DNA from 3 places in the Streptosporangium sp. NPDC049078 genome. Region 3 is predicted to be linked to each of the others. Evidence: riboswitches for the same ligand, from Rfam matches in the RefSeq annotation. Region 3 holds a riboswitch; each other region holds the start of a gene.
The links. Region 3 has a riboswitch for cyclic di-AMP ahead of AB0B90_RS17155 (NlpC/P60 family protein). Riboswitches for the same ligand answer to the same signal wherever they lie in the genome.

Region 1 (3,827 bases), on a different contig from region 3:
GAAGTGGAAGCGGGCCAGGAAGAAGTACGGCGATCTGAACGCCGATCTGACCCGCCAGAACAAGCAGGTCGCCGGGCTGCGCAAGGAGCTCGTCTCGATGGCCGTCAGCAGCTACCAGGTCGGGTCGATCAACGGCTGGGAAGGCATGATCTACCAGTCCGACCCCGGTGCCCTGCTGAGCGGCCTGGCGGCCGCCGACCAGATGTCCACCTCCCGCGCCCAGTCGCTGAACGCCTTCGACGAGGCCACCAAGGCGCTGCGGATCGGCCGGGACGAGGCGAAGAAGGCCCTGGTCGACGCCGACAAGACGCGGGACGAGCTGGCCGAGGAGAAGGCCAAGGCCGAAAAGATGGTGAGGGCACAGACGAAGCTCCTGCGCGAGCTCAACGCCTTCAAGGTGGGCAACCCGCAGAGCACCGGGGTCCAGTACACCGGCTCAGCCTCGGGCAACGCCCGCGCCGCCCTGCAGTTCGCCTTCGCCCAGATCGGCAAGCCCTACCGGTACGGCGGCACGGGCCCGGCAGGCTGGGACTGCTCCGGCCTGGTCCAGGGCGCCTGGCGCAACGGGGGAGTCTCCCTTCCCCGGACGACCTGGGAGCAGTGGAGCTGGGGTGCGAGCCGCAAGGTCTCCCTGAGCGACCTCCAGCCCGGCGACCTCATCTTCAGCGAGGGCCTCGGCCACGTCAGCATGTACGCGGGCAACGGCCAGATCGTGCACGCCCCGCAGACGGGCGACGTCGTCAAGACCGTCCCGCTGTCGTCCTACGGCCGTCGTATCGTCGGAGCCGTCCGCCCCTGAGCGTTGCCCCGCGGCGTTGTCAGTGGCCGTCAGTGGCCGTCAGTGGCCGCCATGACCCCCGGTGGCGCCCGGTGCCCCAGGCGGTTCCCCGGTGCTCCCCTGTGGCTCAGCGGCCCCACGGCGGCTCCGTCCGCAGTGGCCTGCGAGGCGACGGCGAGGCTCCCGCGCCGGGTGGGGTGGGGCGCCGGAAAAAACCGGATGTGCCGGGCGCGGTGCTGCTGCGAGCATCGGAACATGATCAAACCATGGATACCCGACGAGCTCGCGTACGCCGGACCTGAGCACCTCGACGCCGCGTTCGTCGCCGGGTTCGACCGGAAGCAGGGCAGGCCCGACCCCGAAGAGGACCTCGCCGTGCTCGCGAGGCACGGCGTGGGGGAGAGCGCGACGGTGGTGGAGTTCGGCGCGGGGACCGGACAGTTCGCCCTGGCCGCGGCGCGGCGGTTCTCGCGGGTGGTGGCGGTGGACGTCTCCCCGGCGATGCACGACTTCCTGGCCGCCCGTGCCGCCGAGAACAGGCTCTCCGCGGTCGAGTGCGTGCGGGCGGGCTTCCTGTCCTACGAGCACACCGGGCCGCCCGCCGACGCGGTCTACACCCGCCACGCACTCCATCAGCTCCCCGACCTCTGGAAGGCCGTCGCGCTCGACCGCGTCGCGCGGATCGTACGGCCGGGGGGCGTCCTGCGCCTGCGTGACCTGATCTTCGACTTCCGGCCGGACGAGGCCGACGCCGTGTTCGGCCGCTGGCTCGACGGCGCGGCGGACGACCCCGCGCTCGGCTACACGCGCGAGGACTACGCCGAGCATCTGCGCACCGAGTACAGCACCTTCAGATGGCTGCTCGAACCAATGCTGGACGCCGTCGGCTTCGAGATCGTCGAGGCGGACTTCCAGCAGTCGATCTACGGGGCCTACACCTGTGTCAGGCGCTGAGAGCGTCCGGCCGACCGTCCGGGAACGGTCCATCATCGGTGGATCACGATGAGTGTGACGAACATTACGAAACCGTGATTTGCCGGGCGTGATGCGAAGGATGTGACGAGGGTCATATCTCATTAGCATAAATGGCCATTAAGCAGGGATAACAGTAAGATCAAGAAGGGGGCCGGCCCTCCCGGATTTGGGGAATGCTTTGCCGAACGTTGGGGATCGGGGTAACTTCTGGCGTCGCGACGTGCAAGCCACGCCGTCGCGGTGAATGTCGGTCTTCGGGCCGGTTCCCTTATAAGAATCCAGCCGGCCGCCGTGCCCCCACCCGGGGGCGGAGATCATTGCGGCGGCCCGCCGAATCCATGCAGCCAGGAGGCATGGAACCGGGGACCCAAAAGGCCCAGCACGCTGCGGCCAGGGGTGAATCGGCATGTTTATGCCGTAGGGCATCTTCCAAGCCCGAATCCGTCAGCTAACCCGGTAGGCATCAGTGGAAGCCCCAAGGAGAAATCCTGTCCAGCACCCTGCACAACCCTCGTCTGTCGCGCCTTTTCCGCCTTTCCCTCGGCGGTATCGCCCTCACGTTGACCGCCTCAGCCGGAGCGGTCACCCTCGGGCCCACGGCGGCGCAGGCGGCGGACGGTCCCCCCGAGATCCTGGTCAACAGCGCGGCCGGCGTCTCTGAGAAGACCGAAAGCACCACCAAGACCGTCACTCAGGCCTCGGCCACAGCCACGGCGAAGGCCAAGGTGAAGGCCAAGGCCAAGGCCAAGATGAGCAAGGCGGCACGACAGAAGGTACGGGCCGGTAAGGCGGTCTCGACGGCCAAGAAGCAGATCGGCACCCCTTACCGCTGGGGAGCCTCCGGGCCCGGAGCGTTCGACTGCTCGGGGCTCGTCCGGTACGCCTGGAAGAAGGCGGGTGTGTCCCTCCCCAGGGTCACCCACAGCCAGTACAGGGCGATCAAGAAGAAGGTCTCGTGGAGCAAACTGCGCCCCGGTGACCTGATGTTCTTCAGCGGGAAGGGCCACGTCGGCATGTACGTCGGCAAGGGCAGGATGGTCCACTCGCCGAGCAGTGGCAAGACGGTTCGTGTCGTGAAGCTGGCGGGCTACTACAAGTCCTCCTTCGCCGGAGCGGCACGACCCGGAGCCTGAGCCCGGGTGGGGGACCCGGGACCGCGTCGAGCGCGGCTCCCGAACTCCGAACCCGGGTGCCGGACCCGAGCACGGCGCCCGAGCGCCGGACCCGGGCACGGTGCCTGAGCACCGCGCCCGAGTACGGGAGCCCGAGCCCGCGTCCGGGCACACGCCGGAGGCGCGTCGAAAGCACGTGCCGAAAGCACACGCCCGAGCACGGAAAAGCGGCCCCGGCCCTCCACCAGGAGGGCCGGGGCCGCTCCATGCCGGTCGAGATGCCGGTCAAGTACCATCGGCTCGTATGTCCGTCCCGAAAGGGCGCCGCGCCGTGCTCGCCGGGATGCTGGCGCTGATGAGCGCCGGTCCGTTCGCCGGGACGGGCCCCCTCCTGGCCGGAGCCGCACCGCTCCTCCCGCACGGCCCGTACGACGCCCGGCGCCTCCTCCGGGACCCGGGCGACCTCCGCGACCTGTGGCCGGGTGCCGCCGTCACCGTCAGGGGCGAGCACTCCCTCGTGATCGGCCACGGCGTCCCCGACGCCGTCCTGCGGGATCTGGCGGCGAGGGCCGACCGCGCCCGCGCGACGATCGCGGAGATCTGGGGGCCGGTTCCCGCGGTGATCCTCTTTCCCGCCGGCGACGCCGAGGCCGCGACGCTCGCCGGAGCCGGCAGCACCCGCGGCCTGGCCGCGATGGCGACCGCGGACCGGGTGATCGTCCTGCCCTCGGGATACGCCAGGCTCACCGAGACCGGCAGGGACGTGGTGATCACCCACGAGCTCGCCCACGTGGCCACCGGCGCGACCCGTGGTGGCCGGGTGCCGATGTGGCTGTCGGAGGGCTTCGCCGACTACGTGGGCTACCGCGACGCCGGGATCGCGGTGCGTACGGCCGCCGCCGAGCTGGCCACCGAGGTGCGCGCGGGCGTCCTGCCCGAGCGTCTGCCGGGACCGGCCGACT
Region 2 (3,827 bases), on a different contig from region 3:
CCTCGCGGATCTTCGAGGTGACGGGCCCCTGGGTGCCGTCGCCGATCGTCCAGGCGCGGTCGGCGCCCTTGACCGAGCCGACCGGGGTGACGACCGCGGCGGTGCCGCAGGCGAAGACCTCGGTGAGCTCGCCCGTCTCGCAGCCCTGCTGCCACTCCTCGACCGACAGGCGCCCCTCCTCGGCCTGGAGGCCGAGGTCGGAGGCGAGGGAGAGGATCGAGTCACGGGTGATGCCGGGCAGGAGGGTGCCGGTGAGCGCCGGGGTGAGCAGGCGGTCTCCGTAGACGAAGAACAGGTTCATCCCGCCCATCTCCTCGACGTAGCGGTGCTCGCCCGCATCCAGCCAGACCACCTGGTCACAGCCCTGCTCGACGGCCTGGCGCTGGGCGACGAAGGCCGCCGCGTAGTTGCCGCCGCACTTGGCGAAGCCGGTGCCGCCGGGGGCCGCGCGGGTGTACTCGGTGGAGAGCCAGACCGTCACGGCCTGCCCGCCTCCGAAGTAGGCCGCCGCCGGAGAGGCGATGACCATGTACTTGTAGCTCCTGGACGGGTAGTTGACGCCGAGCGCCGGCTGCGTGGCGATCATGAAGGGGCGCAGATAGAGGCTGTGCCCCGGCGTGGTCGGGACCCACTCGCGGTCGGTCTGGACGAGCAGCTCCAGCGACTCGACGAACGTCTCCTCGGGCAGTTCGGGCATGGCCATCCGCAGCGCGGAGCTGTTGAAGCGGGCGGCGTTCGCCTCCGGCCGGAAGGCCACGATCGCGCCGTTCTCCTGGCGGTAGGCCTTGAGCCCTTCGAAAAGCTCCTGCGCGTAGTGGAAGACCGACGTCGCGGGGTCGAGGCTGAGCGGGCCGTACGGCATGAGCCTGGCGTCGTGCCAGCCCTCACCCTCGGTGTAGTCGATCGAGATCATGTGGTCGGTGAAGACCTGACCGAACCCGGGACTCGCCATTACCTGCTCGCGCTCTGCCGCGGTGCGAGCGTGGTCGGAGAGCTGCACGTCGAAGCTGAGCTTCTGAGCGGTGGTCATCGCACGGATCCTTCTCTTGAGGTCTGGCTTACCCTTGGGTCCATTCTGCGTCGGACCGGGTAACGGGAAACTACTCCATCCATGCCGAAAACCGGCAGTGCTGGAGAAACAAAAACGCGCCTGGCGGCTCAGGTGAGCCGCCAGGCGCGTCGGGGTCGAGGGAGGCGGCTTCCTCAGCCGGCTACTCGGGCGGTGATGTCGTCGCCGATCTCGTGGGTGGTCCGGCCGGCCCGGCCGGCCGTCCGCTCGACCAGGTCGTCGGCGACGGCCTGCTCGACCCTGGTGGCCTCGGCGGCCATACCGAGGTGGTCGAGGAGCATGGCGACCGACAGGATCGTGGCGGTCGGGTCGGCCTTGCCCTGGCCCGCGATGTCGGGGGCGCTGCCGTGAACCGGCTCGAACATGCTCGGCGCGGTGCGGTCGGGGTTGACGTTGCCGCTCGCCGCCAGACCGATGCCGCCGGCGATCGCCGCGCCGATGTCGGTGAGGATGTCACCGAAGAGGTTGTCGGTGACGATCACGTCGAAGCGCTCCGGCTGGCTGACGAAGAACATCGAGGCCGCGTCGACGTGGCAGTAGTCGGTCTGGACCTCGGGATATTCCAGGCCGACGCGGTCGAAGGTGCGGGCCCAGAGGTCGCCGGCGTAGGTGAGCACGTTGGTCTTGTGGACCAGCGTCAGCTTTTTGCGGGGGCGGCCGAGCGCCTTGTCGAAGGCGTAACGCACGACGCGCTCGACGCCGTAGGCGGTGTTCAGCGACTCCTGGGTGGCGATCTCGTGCGGCGTGCCCCTGCGCATGACGCCACCCGCTCCGGCGTACGGGCCCTCGGTGCCCTCGCGGACGACGATCATGTCGATGTCCTCGGGGCGGGATCCGCCCAGCGGCGTCTCGACGCCGGGGAAGAGCTTGACCGGGCGCAGGTTCACGTAGTGGTCGAGCTGGAAGCGGAGCTTGAGCAGCAGGTCGCGCTCCAGGATGCCCGGGGGCACGCTGGGGTCGCCGACCGCGCCGAGCAGGATCGCGTCGTATCCGCGCAGTTCGTCGAGGACCGGGTCCGGCAGGGTCTCGCCGGTTTCGTGGTAGCGCTTGGCGCCGAGGTCGTAGGTGGTGGTCTCCACCTTCGTACCGACCGCTTCGAGGACCTTCAGCCCTTCGGCGACGACCTCGACTCCGATTCCGTCCCCGGGGATGACCGCCAGGCGAATGTTACGCGAATCCATGCAGGCACCTTACCGGTCCGTCTCGGCGATTGAACACCGGTCTCATTCTGCGGACGTGTTCGCACGACAGACCCTCTGATCGTTTTGTCCTTTTTTGCTCCCTATTGACCGTTTAGGGAGGTTTCGTTATGGTCCTCCCATTCACATCACTGCCTAATCCGTACGGGCCATCCCCTTACCGGGCCCGCACGGAGCCGGGGAACCACTCTTTACGGGATCTACCGCACCCCCGAGAACACCGCCCCTCCCCCGGAGCGCGTTCCCGGTCGTCATCAGGCGGATCCCTTGGGGCGAATCAGCGCGTTCTCGCGCCGTAGGGCGGCCTCCACGCCCGAGCCCGACAGCTCACCCGGCCGGCCTTATGGAAGGAATCATCCTGTCCGGCACAGTTCTCCCCCGCGTCCTGTCCATCTCCGCCTCCCTGATCCTCGCCGGCGCCGCGGTGTGCGCGACCTCGACCGCCGCCCTGGCCGCCTCCCCGCCCCCCGCCCCCGGACCCGCGGCGCTCAAAACCCCCACGCTGAAGGAAACGCTGAAGGCGATGGACGTCAGGCCCGCCTGGCAGAAGGCCGTGCAGTGGGCCATGTCCAAGCGCGGAACGCCCTACGTCTGGGGCGGCACCGGCAACGGCGGCTTCGACTGCTCCGGCCTGATGCTCCGCGCCTACGGCGCCGCCGGGATCAAACTCCCCCGCGTCACCTACGACCAGTACGCCGCCTTCTCCAAGAAGATCGCCTGGAAGGACCTCAGAGCCGGTGACCTGGCCTTCTTCAGCGGCCTCGGCCACGTCGGCATGATCACAAAGCCCGGCTACATGGTTCACGCCCCGCAAAGCGGCGACGTCGTCAAGGAGGAGAAGCTCAGCTCCTGGCGCCGCGCCTCCTTCGTCGGCGCGGTCCGCCCCGACCCGCAGGGGGTCCAGCTCGCCAAGCGGGTCGAGCTCGCGATCGAAGTCGTGCCCGGCGGATGAGACACGCCGGCGGATCGCCGCCGGGAGGCCGTGGAGGCCCCGGTGGCGGCGAGAACGGGTTCAGCGGGTGGGGGCACCACCGTTGTCCCTGCGGTCCAGAGCGGTCTGGAGCGCGTCGGTGGCCTCGTCCTCTGTCTCCTCGGGACGGTTCCAGGGATACATGTCGTACATGGCGAATCTCGTCTCGGTCGCACGCGAGCAAGGAAGGTGGTCAAGTCTCCGGTCGGGACTCCGACCAGGCCTGATGTCGAGGGTCCGGATCACGGACCGGCGACGGGGGCTTGGAGCCGGCAAGCGCCACAACACCGCGGCGAGTCGCCGGCCTGCCCCTGTCAGGCCTCGCCGCGGCAGGTAGGAATTACGAGAACCTGGCGCATTTCATTCCAGGCTACCTGCCCACGGAAACGCCGTCTCGCCCGGCGTACACACTTCTCACATGCTGAGACGAGATGTGGCCGCCGCCCCGGTCATCGGGGCGGCGGCCACATCGGTGGACCACGGCCGTGTTTCCCGTACGTCCCCCGATCGGTCCTGGGTGATCGCATGTCGTCCTGGATCGGGAAGGGCCACCGACCCGCGACGACGCGGCACGCGCGGGAAACGGGGC
Region 3 (3,827 bases):
GTAGGCCATGTAGATCGACGCGCTGACCAACGCGATGAGGAGCCCGGCGAGGAAGGTCCCGCTCCCCTCCGTGATCGACGTGCCGTCGAAGGTGGGGGCGGTCACCAGCATCGCGGTCAGCACCAGGCTGATGATGACCCCCGGGATCGCCAGGATGATCCCGTCGACCAGCCTCGCCAGCAGCCGCTGCCACCACTCCGCGAGCGGGGCGGGCGCCCCGGGAGGACCGCCGTACGGCTGACCGTAGCCCTGCTGCCCGTACCCGGGCTGCTGGCCGTAGCCCTGCTGCCCGTAGTCGGGCTGCTGACCGTAACCCTGCTGGCCGTACTGCTGCCCGTAGTCCGGCTGCTGCCCGTAGCCGGGCTGCGGGGCCCCCTGCTGGCCGTAGCCCGGCTGCTGGCCGTAAGCCTGCTGGCCGTAACCGGGCTGGGACTGCTGGCCGTAGCCCGACTGCTCGTGGGACGCCTGCTGGCCGTAACCGGGCTGCTGCTGCCCGTACGACCCCGTCCCGCCCTGCTGGCCGTACCCGCCGGTCCCGCCCTGCTGGCCGTAGCCGGGCTGCTGGCCGTAACCCTGCTGCTGGGACTGCTGCCCGTAGCCGGGCTGCTGCTGCCCGTACGACCCCGTCCCGCCCTGCTGGCCGTAGCCCTGCTGCTGGGACTGCTGCCCGTAGTCGGGCTGCTGGCCGTAACCCTGCTGGCCGTAACCGGGCTGCTGGCCATAGCCCTGCTGCCCGTAACCCTGGCCGTAGCCGGGCTGGCTCTGTCCTGGGCCGGTGTTCGGCTGTGAGGCCTCCGACCGATATCCCATGACCGTTACGTCGGGATCGAGTTCGCCAGCGGCTCGACCCGCGTTGTGCTGTCCGTAATCCGGGTGTCCCGACGGTGTGCGATCGCGGTCGGGATCATCCTGTGGATACGGCGGCTGTCCGGTGCTCACCGCGTCACCTCACTTAGACTGCGCATGTGGCAAATGTCAGACGCACATGCTTGCTGCTGCACAAGGTATCGACATAGGTATCGACAGTCACCTTTCCGATCAGTCAGCTCTAAAGTCATCACAGTCGGGCTCACGTGTCAGGTGGAGCAACATCCGGGTGTTTCCCAAGGTGTTGGGCTTGACGTGCTCCAGATCGAGAAACTCCGCCACGCCCTCGTCGTAGGAGGCGAGAAGCTCCGCGTAGACCGCGGGGGCGACGGGCGTGCCCTGGATCTCGCGGAAACCGTGCCTGGCGAAGAAGTCGACCTCGAAGGTGAGACAGAAGACCCGGCGCAGGCCCAGCTCCGCGGCCGTGCGAATGAGGGCGGAGACGATCCGGTGGCCGATTCCCATCCCGCGACGGGTCGGATCGACGGCCACGGTGCGGATCTCGGCCAGATCCTCCCAGAGGACGTGGAGAGCCCCGCAGCCGATGACCGCCCCCTCGGCGTCGGTGGCGACCCAGAACTCCTGAACGTCCTCGTACAGGGTGACGGTGGCCTTCTCCAGCAGGCGGGGGCCGACGCCGCCGTAGGTGTCGACGAGCCGCCTGATCGCGCGGACGTCCGGGGTCCGGGCACGACGGACCGAGACCTCGGCGACCTCGGCGGCCTTGGCGATCTCCGCGACCTCGGCCGCCTCGGGCAGGGGCGGGTCAGGCTCCGCCCCCTCGGGTCCCGCGCGTCGCTCCCCGCCGCCCGGGGTGCGCACGACCGGCACGGGAGAATGCTCAGCAAGCTGCTCCATGACCGTTCAGCGTACGTCCTCACCGGTCTTCAATTACGGCTCCTCCTTAACTCGCGGCACACCCCCCTCACATGACCGCCGGTAATCGCTTTACCACACTGGGCGCGCGGCATCTCACGTGTGCCACAACTCACCTTTGGTACGGTCCCGGACCTGGGAAGACCTTCCCCACACCCCCCGCCGGGGAGGTAAAGGCAGCGTAATGGCCATGTTGATCATATTGACATGTGATCTTTCCGTGACACTTCAGTTGCGGAACCTCCACTGAATTCGCAGTTCTGGTTGAGCAGGAACCACGGGTGCACTAATCTCCGTGCTCGATGTCAGAGACGTAAAAGCCTGACCCGCCGAATCCCTCACCACGGGGAACCGGGGACCCACCACGTCCTTGGGGGTGAATCCGAGTGCCAACGGCGCACTCGGTAGGGCTGCCTCCGGCCCGAACCCGTCAGCTAACCCGGTAGGCGGCCGAGGAGAGGAGCCCGTTGGTGAAGCGCGAGCGCGACCGCGGAGGAAAGAACGCGGGCGACGACGCCCGCCGTCGAGAACGCGCGCCGCGCGGGCTGCGCCGCCGCATGGCGGTGATCGGCCTGGCATTCGCCACCCTCACTCTCGGCACACCGACGGTCGCGGCCACCGCCGACCCCGAACCCAGCCTCCAGCAGCTGGCCAAGCAGGCCGAGAAACTGCACGAGGAGATCGGCGTCCTCGCCGAGCGGTACAACGGCGAGCGGGTCAAGCTCAGGCAGGCCCAGCGGGCCGCGGAGAGCGCCGAGAAGATCCTCGCGTCGAGCGAGTCGGAGCTGGCCTCCCGTCGTACCAAGGCCACCCTCCTGGCGCAGAGCACCTACATGTCGGGCGGCCTGAACTCCGGACTCGCCTTCACACAGGCGACGGACCCCGACACCTTCCTCGATCAGGCCACCACCAACTACGCGCTCCAGCAGCAGCAGAGCGAGGAGGTCGCCCAGGTCGCCCGGGCGATCGAGGCCGCCGAGCGGGCGAAGGCCGGCGCCAAGGCGAGGACGGCGGAGGTCAAGAAGCTCCTGGCGGAGATCGACGGCAACCGGACCAAGATCGAGCGTCTGGTCGCGCGGGTCGAGAGCGACCTGTTCAGCGAGGTGCGTGCCAGGGCCGTCGGCAACAGGGGCGCCCGGGTGAAGACCAACGTGCCCATCGTGGGCAGCGGCAAGGCCGCGGAGGCGACCCGCTGGGCGCTCACCCAGCAGCTCAAGCCGTACGTCTGGGGCGCCGAGGGTCCCAACTCCTTCGACTGCTCCGGGCTGGTCATGTGGGCCTACCAGAAGGTCGGCATCAGCCTGCCGCACTACACCGGCGACCAGTGGACCGCCGGCACCCACGTCTCCAGGAAAGAGCTACGCCCCGGAGACCTGGTCTTCTTCTACAGCGACCTGCACCATGTCGGGATCTACATCGGCGCGGGCCTGATGGTCCACGCGCCCCGGACGGGTGACGTCGTCCACATCACCACGATCGACAACCGGCCCTTCGTCGGAGGCGTCCGCATCGCCGCCTGAGCGTGCCCCGCCCTGTCCTGCCCTGCCCTGCCCGCACGCGTGCCCGGCCCGACCTGCCGGGCACGCGTGCGGTGCCGTGTCAGATCAGACGACGGCGTGCGGCCCAGGCGACGGCCTCGATCGCCGTGGCGACACCGATGCGGTCGCAGATGCCTCTCAGCCTGCGCCTGACGGTCCGCCCGCTGATGTCGAGGCGACGCCCCACCCGATCGACCGTGACACCCTTGGCGAGCTCAGCCAGCAGCACGAGATCGTCATCGCTGAGACCGATATCGCTCATGCCCAGGGGGCTGTCGCCATGGCGTGAATCCACTTCTGGATATGCCATCAAGAGTCACTCCCCCCACTCTGGAAACCGGGTGCGAGACGCCGGAAATGAATACCGTCCGCCAGGAACGGTAAACGCCTTGTTCAAAGGTCGTCAAGTTCCGCTCTTCATAGCGCGCGTCCAGTATTGACATAGTAGGCGCTACATGAAGTACTCATGATATGTCAGTGCCTTTGCGGCTATGTCATGACCCATCCCGAGCACGAGCCGGCAGGTACCCCTGGCTGCGGTGATCG

Region 1: it holds a riboswitch for cyclic di-AMP, as region 3 does, so the genes downstream of both, AB0B90_RS29490 (C40 family peptidase) here and AB0B90_RS17155 (NlpC/P60 family protein) in region 3, are expected to answer to the same signal.
Region 2: it holds a riboswitch for cyclic di-AMP, as region 3 does, so the genes downstream of both, AB0B90_RS05975 (C40 family peptidase) here and AB0B90_RS17155 (NlpC/P60 family protein) in region 3, are expected to answer to the same signal.

The regions. Positions count from the first base shown of each region.
Region 1 covers NZ_JBEZEL010000018.1:196,832-200,658, forward strand. The annotation lists gene AB0B90_RS29480 (NlpC/P60 family protein) at 1-799, shown strand, start outside; gene AB0B90_RS29485 (class I SAM-dependent methyltransferase) at 1,034-1,732, shown strand; cyclic di-AMP (ydaO/yuaA leader) riboswitch at 2,072-2,231, shown strand; gene AB0B90_RS29490 (C40 family peptidase) at 2,314-2,886, shown strand; gene AB0B90_RS29495 (hypothetical protein) at 3,170-3,827, shown strand, end outside.
Region 2 covers NZ_JBEZEL010000003.1:212,341-216,167, reverse strand. The annotation lists gene AB0B90_RS05985 (branched-chain amino acid aminotransferase) at 1-1,030, opposite strand, end outside; gene AB0B90_RS05980 (3-isopropylmalate dehydrogenase) at 1,204-2,250, opposite strand; cyclic di-AMP (ydaO/yuaA leader) riboswitch at 2,406-2,624, shown strand; gene AB0B90_RS05975 (C40 family peptidase) at 2,612-3,220, shown strand; gene serA (phosphoglycerate dehydrogenase) at 3,827-3,827, opposite strand, start outside.
Region 3 covers NZ_JBEZEL010000009.1:191,332-195,158, reverse strand. The annotation lists gene AB0B90_RS17165 (RDD family protein) at 1-810, opposite strand, end outside; gene AB0B90_RS17160 (amino-acid N-acetyltransferase) at 1,039-1,626, opposite strand; cyclic di-AMP (ydaO/yuaA leader) riboswitch at 2,061-2,208, shown strand; gene AB0B90_RS17155 (NlpC/P60 family protein) at 2,214-3,263, shown strand; gene AB0B90_RS17150 (LuxR C-terminal-related transcriptional regulator) at 3,343-3,543, opposite strand.